Regions from separate parts of the Marichromatium purpuratum 984 genome, predicted to be linked through region 1. Evidence: predicted binding sites of a transcription regulator. Region 1 holds the regulator's gene; each other region holds the start of a gene.
What was found. The regulator sigma-54, encoded in region 1, starts transcription at its own class of promoters, with help from an activator protein. The targets are predictions, from matches to a motif close to TGGCANGNTNCNTGCTT.

Region 1 (3,271 bases):
GTTGAGCCAGCGCAGCTGCAGCCGCGGGCCGGTCTGTTCGAGGAGTGACTGGAGGCTGTCGAGCATGGCCCAGGCCGGCGTGGCGCTAGCGCGCCTCGTTCGTCTCGATCAGTTGCAACACGGTCGCCGCCGAGCGGGCTTCGCGCAGCGCGGCGCGGGTGGTCGGGTCACTGAACATGCCGGCGAGCCGGGCGAGCAGCTGGAGGTGTTCCTCGGTGGCGCTCTCCGGGACCAGCAGGGCGAAGGCGAGATCGACCGGCTCGCCGTCGATCGCGTCATAGTCGACCCCGGTGCTGGTGCTGACGAAGGCCCCAAGCACCTCGTTGATCTCCTTGATGCGGGCGTGCGGCAGCGCCACACCGTGACCGAGTCCGGTGCTGCCGAGTCGCTCGCGCTCGAGCAGACGCTCGAAGACGAGTTCGGTGTTGAGACGGGGGTGGTCGTTGGCCAGCAGCTCGGCGAGCGTCTCGAGCAGCCGCTTCTTGCTGGCGATCTCGGCACCGCAGCTGACTCGGGCCTCGCTGATCAGGTCTGGACTGAACATCGGTCAAGGCTCCTGGTGGTCGCAGGGACAGGGGCGCTGGGCGGCGACGGTGTCCGGTGTCCATACCGGCGGGTGATCGGGGCGCGTGGTCGTGGTCATGGGGTCTGGGTGTCCTTCGAGTCGTCGGAGCCGGCAGGTGTCGATATCGGCTCGGATCTCAGGGTCTCAATGCAAAACACCCCGAACGGCGCGGTCACGGATCCGTTCGAGGTGTCGGTGCGTCGGTCCGGCGGGTGTCGGGTGTCCCCGACGCCCCGCCGACGCATGGGCCATCAGGCCGTTGCCGGGCTATTCGGTATCGGCCTCGACGTCGGCCTCGGCATCGGCCGCCTTCGGGCCGGGTGCGCTGCGATAGTCGTTCTTCTTCTCCTTGTGGCGCAGGATCTGGCGATCGAGCTTGTCGGTCAGGCCGTCGATCGCGGCATACATGTCTTCATGCACGGAGTCGGCGAAGAGCTTCCCACCATTGATGTGTAGCGTCGCCTCGGCCTTCTGGTCGAGCTTTTCCACACTGAGAATGACGTGGGCATTGGTGACGTGGTCGAAGTGACGCGCCAGGCGTGCGAATTTGCTGTCGACGTAGTCGCGCAGTGCCTCGGTGATGTCGACGTGATGACCCGTCAGATTGATTTGCATCATTGGACTCCTTACAGGGGTTCCAAACAGCCTGCTCATGCCAGGCGTTTGCGCTCGTTCGAGGCTGGAATACCCATGGCCTCGCGGTACTTGGCGACGGTTCGACGCGCGACCTGGATGCCGCGATCGGCCAGTTCGGCCGCGATCTTGCTGTCGCTCAAGGGTTTTCTGGCGGGTTCGGCGGCGATCAGCTTACGAATGAGCGCGCGGATCGCCGTTGATGAACACTCCCCACCAGAAGTGGTGCTGACGTGGGACGAGAAGAAGTACTTGAACTCCAGGGTGCCCCTCGGCGTATGCATGTATTTCTGCGTGGTGACCCGGGAGACGGTCGACTCGTGCAGCTCGAGCGCCTCGGCGACGTCGCGCAGCACCATCGGCCGCATCGCCTCCTCGCCGTGCTCGAAGAACGCCTGCTGCATCTCCACGATCTTGGCGCCCACCCGCAGCACGGTGTCGTTACGGCTCGCCAGGCTCTTGATGAACCAGCGCGCCTCCTGCAGGTGGTTGCGCATGGTGACGCTGTCGCTGCTGGTGTCGGCGCGCCGGATCAGTCTGGCGTAGTCCGCGTTCACCCTCAGTTTGGGTGTGGATTCCGGGTTGAGTTCCACCGACCAGCGACCATTCTGTCTGCGCACGAAGATGTCGGGTACAACGTACTCCGGGGGCTCCTGCGCGATCAAGTCGCCGGGGTGCGGGTTGAGCTGGCAGATCAGCGTGAGTGCACCACGAATCTCGGGCTCGGTCTGCTTGAAGCGGCGCATCAGCGCGGCGATGTCCTTGCGCGGCAGGTGCTCGAAGCCGTCGCGACAGATCGCCAGCGCGAGGTCGCGCTGCGGGGTCTCGGCGGGGAGCTGACGCAGCTGGATCTGCAGGCACTCGGCGAGATCGCGGGCGCCGACCCCCGGGGGATCGAACGACTGCACCCGGTGCACCATGGTGGCGATCTCCTCGAGACTGATCTGATCGTCGCCGATGGTGGCCAGCAGCTCGTCGAGATCGGCCCGAAGATAGCCGCGCGCGTCGATGGCGTCGATCACCGCCTCGGCGATCATCTCGTCGCGCTCGCTCAGTCGGATGAGGTTGAGCTGCCAGATGAGGTGATCGTGCAGGGTCTGGGGGCGGCTCTGGTGGAGGAAGGGGTCGAAGTCGGCGTTCTCGGCGCTGCCCTGGATGCTCGGCGGTAGATAGCCGTCGTAGACATCGGCCCACTGGGTGTCGACCGGGAGCTCATCGGGGATCTCGTTGGTCTCGCCCTGGAGCTCACGCTCGGCGCTGCCCTGCTCATCGCTGGGCGGAGACTCGTGTGCGCCATTGCCACTGTCCTCACCGTTGGCGGCGAAGCGGTCGGCCTCCTCGGCCTCCTCGAGCATCAGGTTGGAGTCCAGCGCCTCCTGGATCTCCTTCTGCAGCTCGAGCGTCGACAGCTGCAGGAGGCGAATCGCCTGCTGCAGCTGGGGCGTCATCGTCAGGTGTTGGCCGAGGCGAAGCTGGATGGTTTGCTTCATGGATCGCCGATGCGTCTTGCGTCTGTCTCTATGCCGGGTCGATGACCGTCCTATGACGATTATAGGTCGGGTGGCAACAAAGGTGCCTGAGTCACGTCAAGCGCGTCCCCTGCCGGGACGCGATGGTCTTCATCTTACCCCCAATATGTAGCAGCGGGGCGCGGATGCTGCTGCCTACATGCTACATGGCGAAGTCGGCACCGAGATAGACGTCGCGTACCTGCTGGTTGGCGAGCAGCTCGTCGGGGCGACCGGCGGCGATCACCTCGCCATTACTGATGATGTAGCCGCGATCGCAGATGTCGAGCGTCTCGCGCACGTTGTGATCGGTGATCAACACGCCGATGCCGCGCTCGCGCAGGTGCGAGACGATCGCCTTGATGTCGCCCACGGCGATCGGGTCGACGCCGGCGAAGGGCTCGTCGAGCAGCATCACCTTGGGGTCGACGGCCAGCGCGCGGGCGATCTCGAGACGCCGACGCTCGCCGCCGGAGAGGCTGAGTGCCAGCGACTCGCCGATATGGGCGATGCCGAGCTCCTCGAGCAGCTGCTCGCAACGCTGCTCGCGCTGCTCGCGGTCGAG
Region 2 (3,271 bases), 300 kb from region 1:
GGCCGGGCAGTGCTCGACGATGGCCTGGAACAGCGGGCTCATGTCGCCGTCGCGCACATCGTCCTCGAGTCCGGCATAGCCATTGAGCGCCGAGGCATAGACGATGGGGAAATCGAGCTGCTCATCGGTTGCGCCGAGACGGTCGAAGAGATCGAAGACCTGGTCGATGACCCAGTCCGGACGCGCGCCCGGACGATCGATCTTGTTGACCACCACGATCGGACGCAGACCGTGGGCGAAGGCCTTGCTGGTGACGAAGCGGGTCTGCGGCATCGGTCCCTCGCGGGCATCGACGAGCAGCAGCACCGAGTCGACCATCGACAGCACACGCTCGACCTCACCGCCGAAGTCGGCGTGCCCGGGGGTGTCGACGATGTTGATGCGATAGTCGTTCCAGCGGATCGCGGTGTTCTTGGAGAGGATGGTGATGCCGCGCTCCTTCTCCAGCGCGTTGGAGTCCATCACCCGCTCCACCGGCCCGAAGCGCTCGCCGAGCGTGCCCGACTGCTGCAGCAGCTGATCGACCAGGGTGGTCTTGCCGTGGTCGACATGGGCGATGATGGCGATATTGCGGAGTTTCTCGATTTGCTTGCTTGACAATGCCTTATCACTCGTTGACGAGGCGTCGCGCGCCTCTTTGGGTGTTCACTGGGCCCGGGGATTATGGGGCGGACTCCACACGGCCCGCGCCAGGGGCATCACGGCGAGGGATGCGCCCGAACGGGTCCGATCTCGTCGAATATGGACGCGCGGGATGGTCTTCTTGACCCGTGGTCGCGACCAAGGAGTTGGTCGACAGGCACCCGGACGCGCGCAACCGGCAAAGCTGTCGGTCAGCGGCTCGACGATGGAACGGGTGATCACCAGGCGTGCCAGGGTTGGGAATTCATAAGTATACACCGTACGGGCCAGGGCCCAGCAGGGGCGACGAAAAAAAACCTGTCGGCCCCGATCATCACCACCATCGCCGCCACCCTGTGCACCCACCAGCGCGCGGGCCGGATGTCCAACCATGCCCATCTCGAGCCGATGGCGGGGCACGCCAGCCGCGTCGGCAGCCTCGATACCTACCGGGCGCGGGCCGACGGCAACGCCGATCTGTTCGAGGGCGTGAACATGACGCCCGCGAGCGGCGCCCGCCCGGAGATCTATCGCGGCCTCGGCAACACCCCCGACCTGCGTGACTGACCGCCCGGCGGCGCCGGGAAACACCACCACGCACTGTACCGATTGTCACAAAGCCCGCCGACACGGCCTGTTGCGATCCCCACAAGGGTCACGCCCCCAGCCATTCGCCACACGCAAAAACAACCGGTTACCGCACCCTCTTCAGTCAGGCACGCTGCTTGCTCATGCACGACAGAACCATTGAATCCGCGGGGCCCGACGCCCCGTCAGTCGTGGAGGCCAGACGATGGAGTCGAAGCAAGCGGGTCACGATCGAAAGACCCCCACCTCGGGTTGCGCTGCGGGGGGCTGCGGTGGCGGGAGCGCGCTCGACCGGCTCCCCGCCGCGACCCGCGAGCGGGTGCGTAACCATCCCTGTTTCTCGGAGGATGCCCATCAGCACTACGCACGGATGCACGTGGCGGTGGCGCCGGCCTGCAACATCCAGTGCCACTACTGCAACCGCAAGTACGACTGTGCCAACGAGTCACGGCCCGGCGTGGTCTCCGAGCTGCTCGAACCGCAGCAGGCGGCGGACAAGGTGGCGGCGGTGGCCGCCCACATCCCCCAGCTCTCGGTGGTCGGCATCGCCGGTCCGGGCGATCCGCTGGCCAACCCCGAGCGCACCTTCGCAACCTTCCGGCTGATCGCCGAGCGCACCCCGGACCTCAGGCTGTGTGTCTCGACCAACGGCCTGGCGCTGCCCGAGGCGGTCGACACCCTGTGTCGCTACAACATCGAGCACGTCACCATCACCATCAACTGTCTCGACCCCGACATCGGCGCCGAGATCTACCCCTGGGTGTTCTGGAACAACCGCCGCGTGCGCGGTCGCAAGGGCGCCGAGATCCTCATCGAGCAGCAGCAGCTCGGGCTCGAGCGGCTGGTCGAGCGCGGCATGCTGGTCAAGGTCAACTCGGTGCTGATCCCCGGGGTCAACGACCAGCACATCACCGAGGTCAGCCGCGCGGTCAAGGCCAAGGGAGCCTTCCTCCACAACCTGATGCCGCTGATCGCCGAGCCCGAGCACGGCACCTTCTACGGCCTGATGGGCCAGCGCGCACCGCGCGCCAGCGAGCTGCGCGCGCTGCAGACCGAGTGCGCCGGCGACATGGCGATCATGCGTCACTGCAAGCAGTGTCGCGCCGACGCCGTCGGCATGCTTGGTGAGGACCGCAGCGCCGAGTTCACGCTCGAGCGCATCGCGACCATGGAGATCGACGACGCCGCCGCACTGGCGCGACGCACCGCCGCGCGCGAGGCGATCGAGCAGCGGCGCCAGGGCGTCGCCCCGGCGCTGGTGCCGCTGTCCACGCTGAGCACCACCCGCCCCCGCCCCGTCACCCACGCGGCACGCATCGCGGTGGCCAGCAGCGACGCTCGACTGGTCGATCAGCACTTCGGTCATGCCGAGCGCTTCCTCGTCTACGAGGTCGACGAACAGGGCGAACGGCTGCTCGACGAACGCCCACTCGCGCGCTACTGCAACGGCGCCGAGCACTGCGACGAGGACGACGACGCCCTGGCCCCGGCACTGGCCGCGCTCGCCGACTGCGCCATGGTGCTGTGCTCGCGCATCGGGCTCGCTCCCTGGGAGCGGCTCGAGACGGCGGGCATCCGCCCCAACGGCGAGCTGGCGATGCTGCCGATCGAGCAGGCACTGCGCGCGGCCCATCGCGAACTCGCCGAGCAGGGTGTCCTGAACGTCGATCAACCCCAGTGCGCCGCCCTGAGCGCCTAGCCACGGAGATCCCCGAGATGGCCCTGAAGATCACCGCCGGATGCGTCAACTGCTGGGCCTGCGAGCCGCTCTGTCCGAGCGCCGCGATCGAGCCCGCCATCCCGCACTTCCGTATCGATCCAGCCGCCTGCAGCGAGTGCGCGGGCGAATACGCCGACCCACAGTGCGCGAGCATCTGCCCCATCGAGGGCGCGATCGTCGATGCCGGCGGCAGCGCGCTCAATCCCCCGGGCTCGCTCACCGGCATCCCGCCGGGCCTGCTCGAGCAGACACGCGCACGCATCCAGGCCCGCTGACCCCAACCACCGGGTCCGATATCAGGGACGCCCGCGGGCCCGGCACCATCACCAGGAGACCGATGGA
Region 3 (3,271 bases), 940 kb from region 1:
TGCTCACTGATACGCCTTATGCGCAGTACTTCGACGGTGCCCAGTTCATCCACTTCCTGCTCGGTCCGGCGACCGTAGCGCTGGCCATCCCGCTCTATCGGCTGCGCGCCGAGCTGCATGTGCTGGCGCTGCCGATCGCGGTGGCCCTGGTGGTGGGAGCGGTGGTGGCGGTTGTCAGTGCGGTCGGCTTGGCGGCGGCCCTCGGTGCCGATCGCATGGTGCTGCTCTCGCTGGCGCCCAAGTCGGTGACCACGCCGGTGGCCATGGGGATCGCCGAGAAGCTTGGCGGTATCCCGGCGCTGACCGCCGCCCTGGTAGTACTCACCGGCTTGGTCGGGGTGCTGTTCGGCGTCGGGGTGTTGCGCCGGTTGGGGATCCGCGATCCGGCGGTGATCGGGGTGGCGCTGGGGACCGCTGCACACGGTATCGGAACCGCCCGGGCCTTCCAGCTCGGTCATCGTGAGGGCGCGATGGCTGGCCTGGCGATGGGACTCTCGGCGGTGCTCACCGCGTTGCTGCTGCCGTTGCTGCCGCGCGGCTTGGCGCTGCTCGGGATGTAGGGGGGATCAGCCATCAGCGACCAGCGATCAGCCACCAGTGATAGGAGGTGGTTTGTCTCGTCGTCGCGCAGCTGATGGCAGGCCGACACCGAAGACGGGTCGCGTGCTTCGCGCCTCTGGCAGCCTTGCGGTTGCGGGGCATTGGGCGCAGGCATCGAGTATAGACGCCCACTGGCGGCTGGCGGCTGGCGGCCCTTCCCCAAACGCCGACGGCGGCCCGGAGGCCGCCGTCGGATCATGCCGGCTGACGCGAGGTCAGCAGATCAGGCGTGCTTGCGACGGCGGCTGCCGGCGAAGCCGATGCCGAGCAGACCGGCACCGAGCAGACCGAGGGTGGCCGGCTCGGGGATGCTGCCGGTGACCGAGCCGTCGAGCTTGGTCTGGCGGACGGCGGCCGGGCCACTGGGACCGGCGACGAGCAGCAGCTGGTTGGCCGTCGGGATCGGCGGATCGACGTTGGTGTCGAGTTCCAGCGTCGGGGTGCCGCCGGCGGCGAGCTTGTCGAAGGCATCGATGAAGACACCGTTGTCGTCCTGGATGAACAGGAAGTTGTCCTCGGCGAAGGTGATGTCGAAGAACAGGTCGAGATTGGCGCCGCTGAGCGCCGAGCCGGTGAGTTCTCCGGTCAGCACCAGACGGTCGTTGGTGTCGTCGGTGAAGTCGTTGAAGTAGATATCGAAGGTGCCGCCGGTATAGGTGGGACCGCTGGCGCCGAGGTCACCGAAGAAGGTGTACTCGACCTGCAGATCCCAGGTCTGCAGGAAGCCTTCGTTGTCGGTCGCGAGCGGCGGCACCAACGGGCTCAGGGCGTCGATGTCGCACTGGCCGAGCGGACAGTTCGGCATGACCAGATCAACGGTGGTGACGCCGTCGAGCGCGGTCCCGGAGGTCGGGATGCCGTAGCTGGCGAGCGTGGCGGGGTCGTTGGTGTCGAAGAAGGACCCGGCCACCGAGCCGTCGGTGAAGTCGTAGATCGAGGTCGCGAGCAGCTGGCTGTAGCCGAACTCGTCGAAGGTCCCGGTCATGGTGTTCGCGTCCGGCGCGCCGATGAAGCGGCCAGCGTCGTAGCTGTTGTCCGGGAGGTTGATGTACATCAGGCCGGCGCTGGCGACATTGGCGGTCAGGGCGGTCGCTGCGGCCAGCGAGATCGTCAAGGTCTTCATGGTTTCACTCCTGCGAGGTTGAGCTGTATGCGCGCTGTCGGGGCGCCGTCGGCAGCTTCCTTTGCCGGAGTCACGCGGCCCTCGATGGAGCTATATGCAGATGTCGGGCCAAATTTTTTTATTGTTTTACTTCAGTCGCTTACGTTTTTTGTTGGAGTTCTTGCAGACATGTGTGGGGCTGGTTGTAAAGTCTGCCGACACTCCTGTGCGGGATGTCTCAGTGGCTCAGTAACGCACTCGCCAGCCGGTGGCGATGAGGGTGTCGTCGGCATAGAAGTCGCCGAAGGTGCCGTCCTCACCGTCGAAGTAGTGCACCCCGAGATAGAACTCGTGGGGCTCGCGGGCGATGTAGGCGATCTCGGGGTTGAGATAGAGGTCGTGGCGGTTGAGTCCCGCAGCGAAGCGTAGCCGACCACGCCAGCGACCCTGTCCCCACTCGCTCTCGAGCTGGCCGTTGAGGCTGAGGGTGTCGACCCAGTCGATCACCGGTGGTGCGTCGAGCAGGTGACGCCCGGCCAGCTGCAGGTTGATGCGAGTGTCGGCGTCGCCCGGGTAGAACTCGATCCCGGCCACCCAGTCGAGCCCGGCAACAGTGTCGAGACGCAGGTCGCGGGTAGTCACCGGGACATCGCTGAGCCAGGCGGCCTCGAGCCGCAGCGTGGCGCCGCCGATCACCACTCCGAGGTCACCGCCGAGGATGGTGGTGTAGGGGTGACGCCCGAGGAAGGTCGGGCGCTCGCCGCCGGCGGCGAGCGCGCTGGCGACATCGGCGCCGGCGGCGAGCGCACGCCGCACCGCCGGGTCGAGTTCGTAGTAGGGCAGTGAGTGACGGGTGTGCTGCACGGTGAGTGCGTAGTCGAGACCGCTCAGACTCTGGCTGAAGCGCAGACCGGCGCCGGCGCCGCCGGGGCGATCGTCGCCCGTGCTGGCGCCGCGCACCAGGGCCGCGAGCAGTGGATCGGAGCGGATGCCCAGCAGTCGTCCCTGGTCACGGTCGACCGGGTACCAGACGCTGTCGTCGTCGGGCAGCTCGGCGGGGCGGAATTCTGGGATCACCACCAGGTCGAGCTTGTGGTCGGTGCCGAACTCCTCCCAGCGCAGCAGCGGCACGGCACGGCGGCGGTCGTCGAGTTCGTCGATGGCGAAGCGGCTGATGTCCTGTACCGAGAGCCGGTCGGTCGGCGGGATCTCGTCGACCCGCCCCCAGAGCACGGTCTGCGCGCCGAGGGTGAGGCGTCGCCGCGGGGTGCTGTAGCGCAGATAGCTCTCGTCGTAGTCGAGCGCGAGCGCGCGCAAGCGCTCGGCGCCGGATTGGGCGTCGGCATCGAGGCGTAGCGCCGCGCGCAGCTCCCAGGCCGGTGTCGGGCGCCATGCAGCGGCGATCACCCCGGTGAAGTGGGCGCTGGTGGCCGCGCGCGCCTCGCCCTCGGTGAAGGCGCCGAACTCGGTCCACAGCCGATCGATGCCGAGTTGCAACGCCCGTTGCCCGGCCGTTGTCGTCGGCTCGGGCAGTGCCGTCGGCGTCTCGGGTGCGCCGATGATCAGCAC

Region 2: the regulator sigma-54 is predicted to act here: its motif matches at 1,336-1,352, upstream of nifB (nitrogenase cofactor biosynthesis protein NifB).
Region 3: the regulator sigma-54 is predicted to act here: its motif matches at 1,818-1,834, upstream of MARPU_RS05980 (PEP-CTERM sorting domain-containing protein).

Annotation. Positions count from the first base shown of each region.
Region 1 is NZ_CP007031.1:363,885-367,155, forward strand. It holds gene hprK (HPr(Ser) kinase/phosphatase) at 1-66, opposite strand, end outside; gene MARPU_RS01660 (PTS sugar transporter subunit IIA) at 86-544, opposite strand; gene hpf (ribosome hibernation-promoting factor, HPF/YfiA family) at 833-1,180, opposite strand; gene MARPU_RS01670 (RNA polymerase factor sigma-54) at 1,216-2,688, opposite strand; gene lptB (LPS export ABC transporter ATP-binding protein) at 2,870-3,271, opposite strand, start outside.
Region 2 is NZ_CP007031.1:63,859-67,129, reverse strand. It holds gene typA (translational GTPase TypA) at 1-600, opposite strand, end outside; gene MARPU_RS00305 (hypothetical protein) at 1,003-1,188, shown strand; gene nifB (nitrogenase cofactor biosynthesis protein NifB) at 1,415-2,908, shown strand; gene MARPU_RS00295 (4Fe-4S dicluster domain-containing protein) at 2,926-3,204, shown strand.
Region 3 is NZ_CP007031.1:1,306,625-1,309,895, forward strand. It holds gene MARPU_RS05975 (LrgB family protein) at 1-560, shown strand, start outside; gene MARPU_RS05980 (PEP-CTERM sorting domain-containing protein) at 824-1,723, opposite strand; gene MARPU_RS05985 (hypothetical protein) at 1,949-3,271, opposite strand, start outside.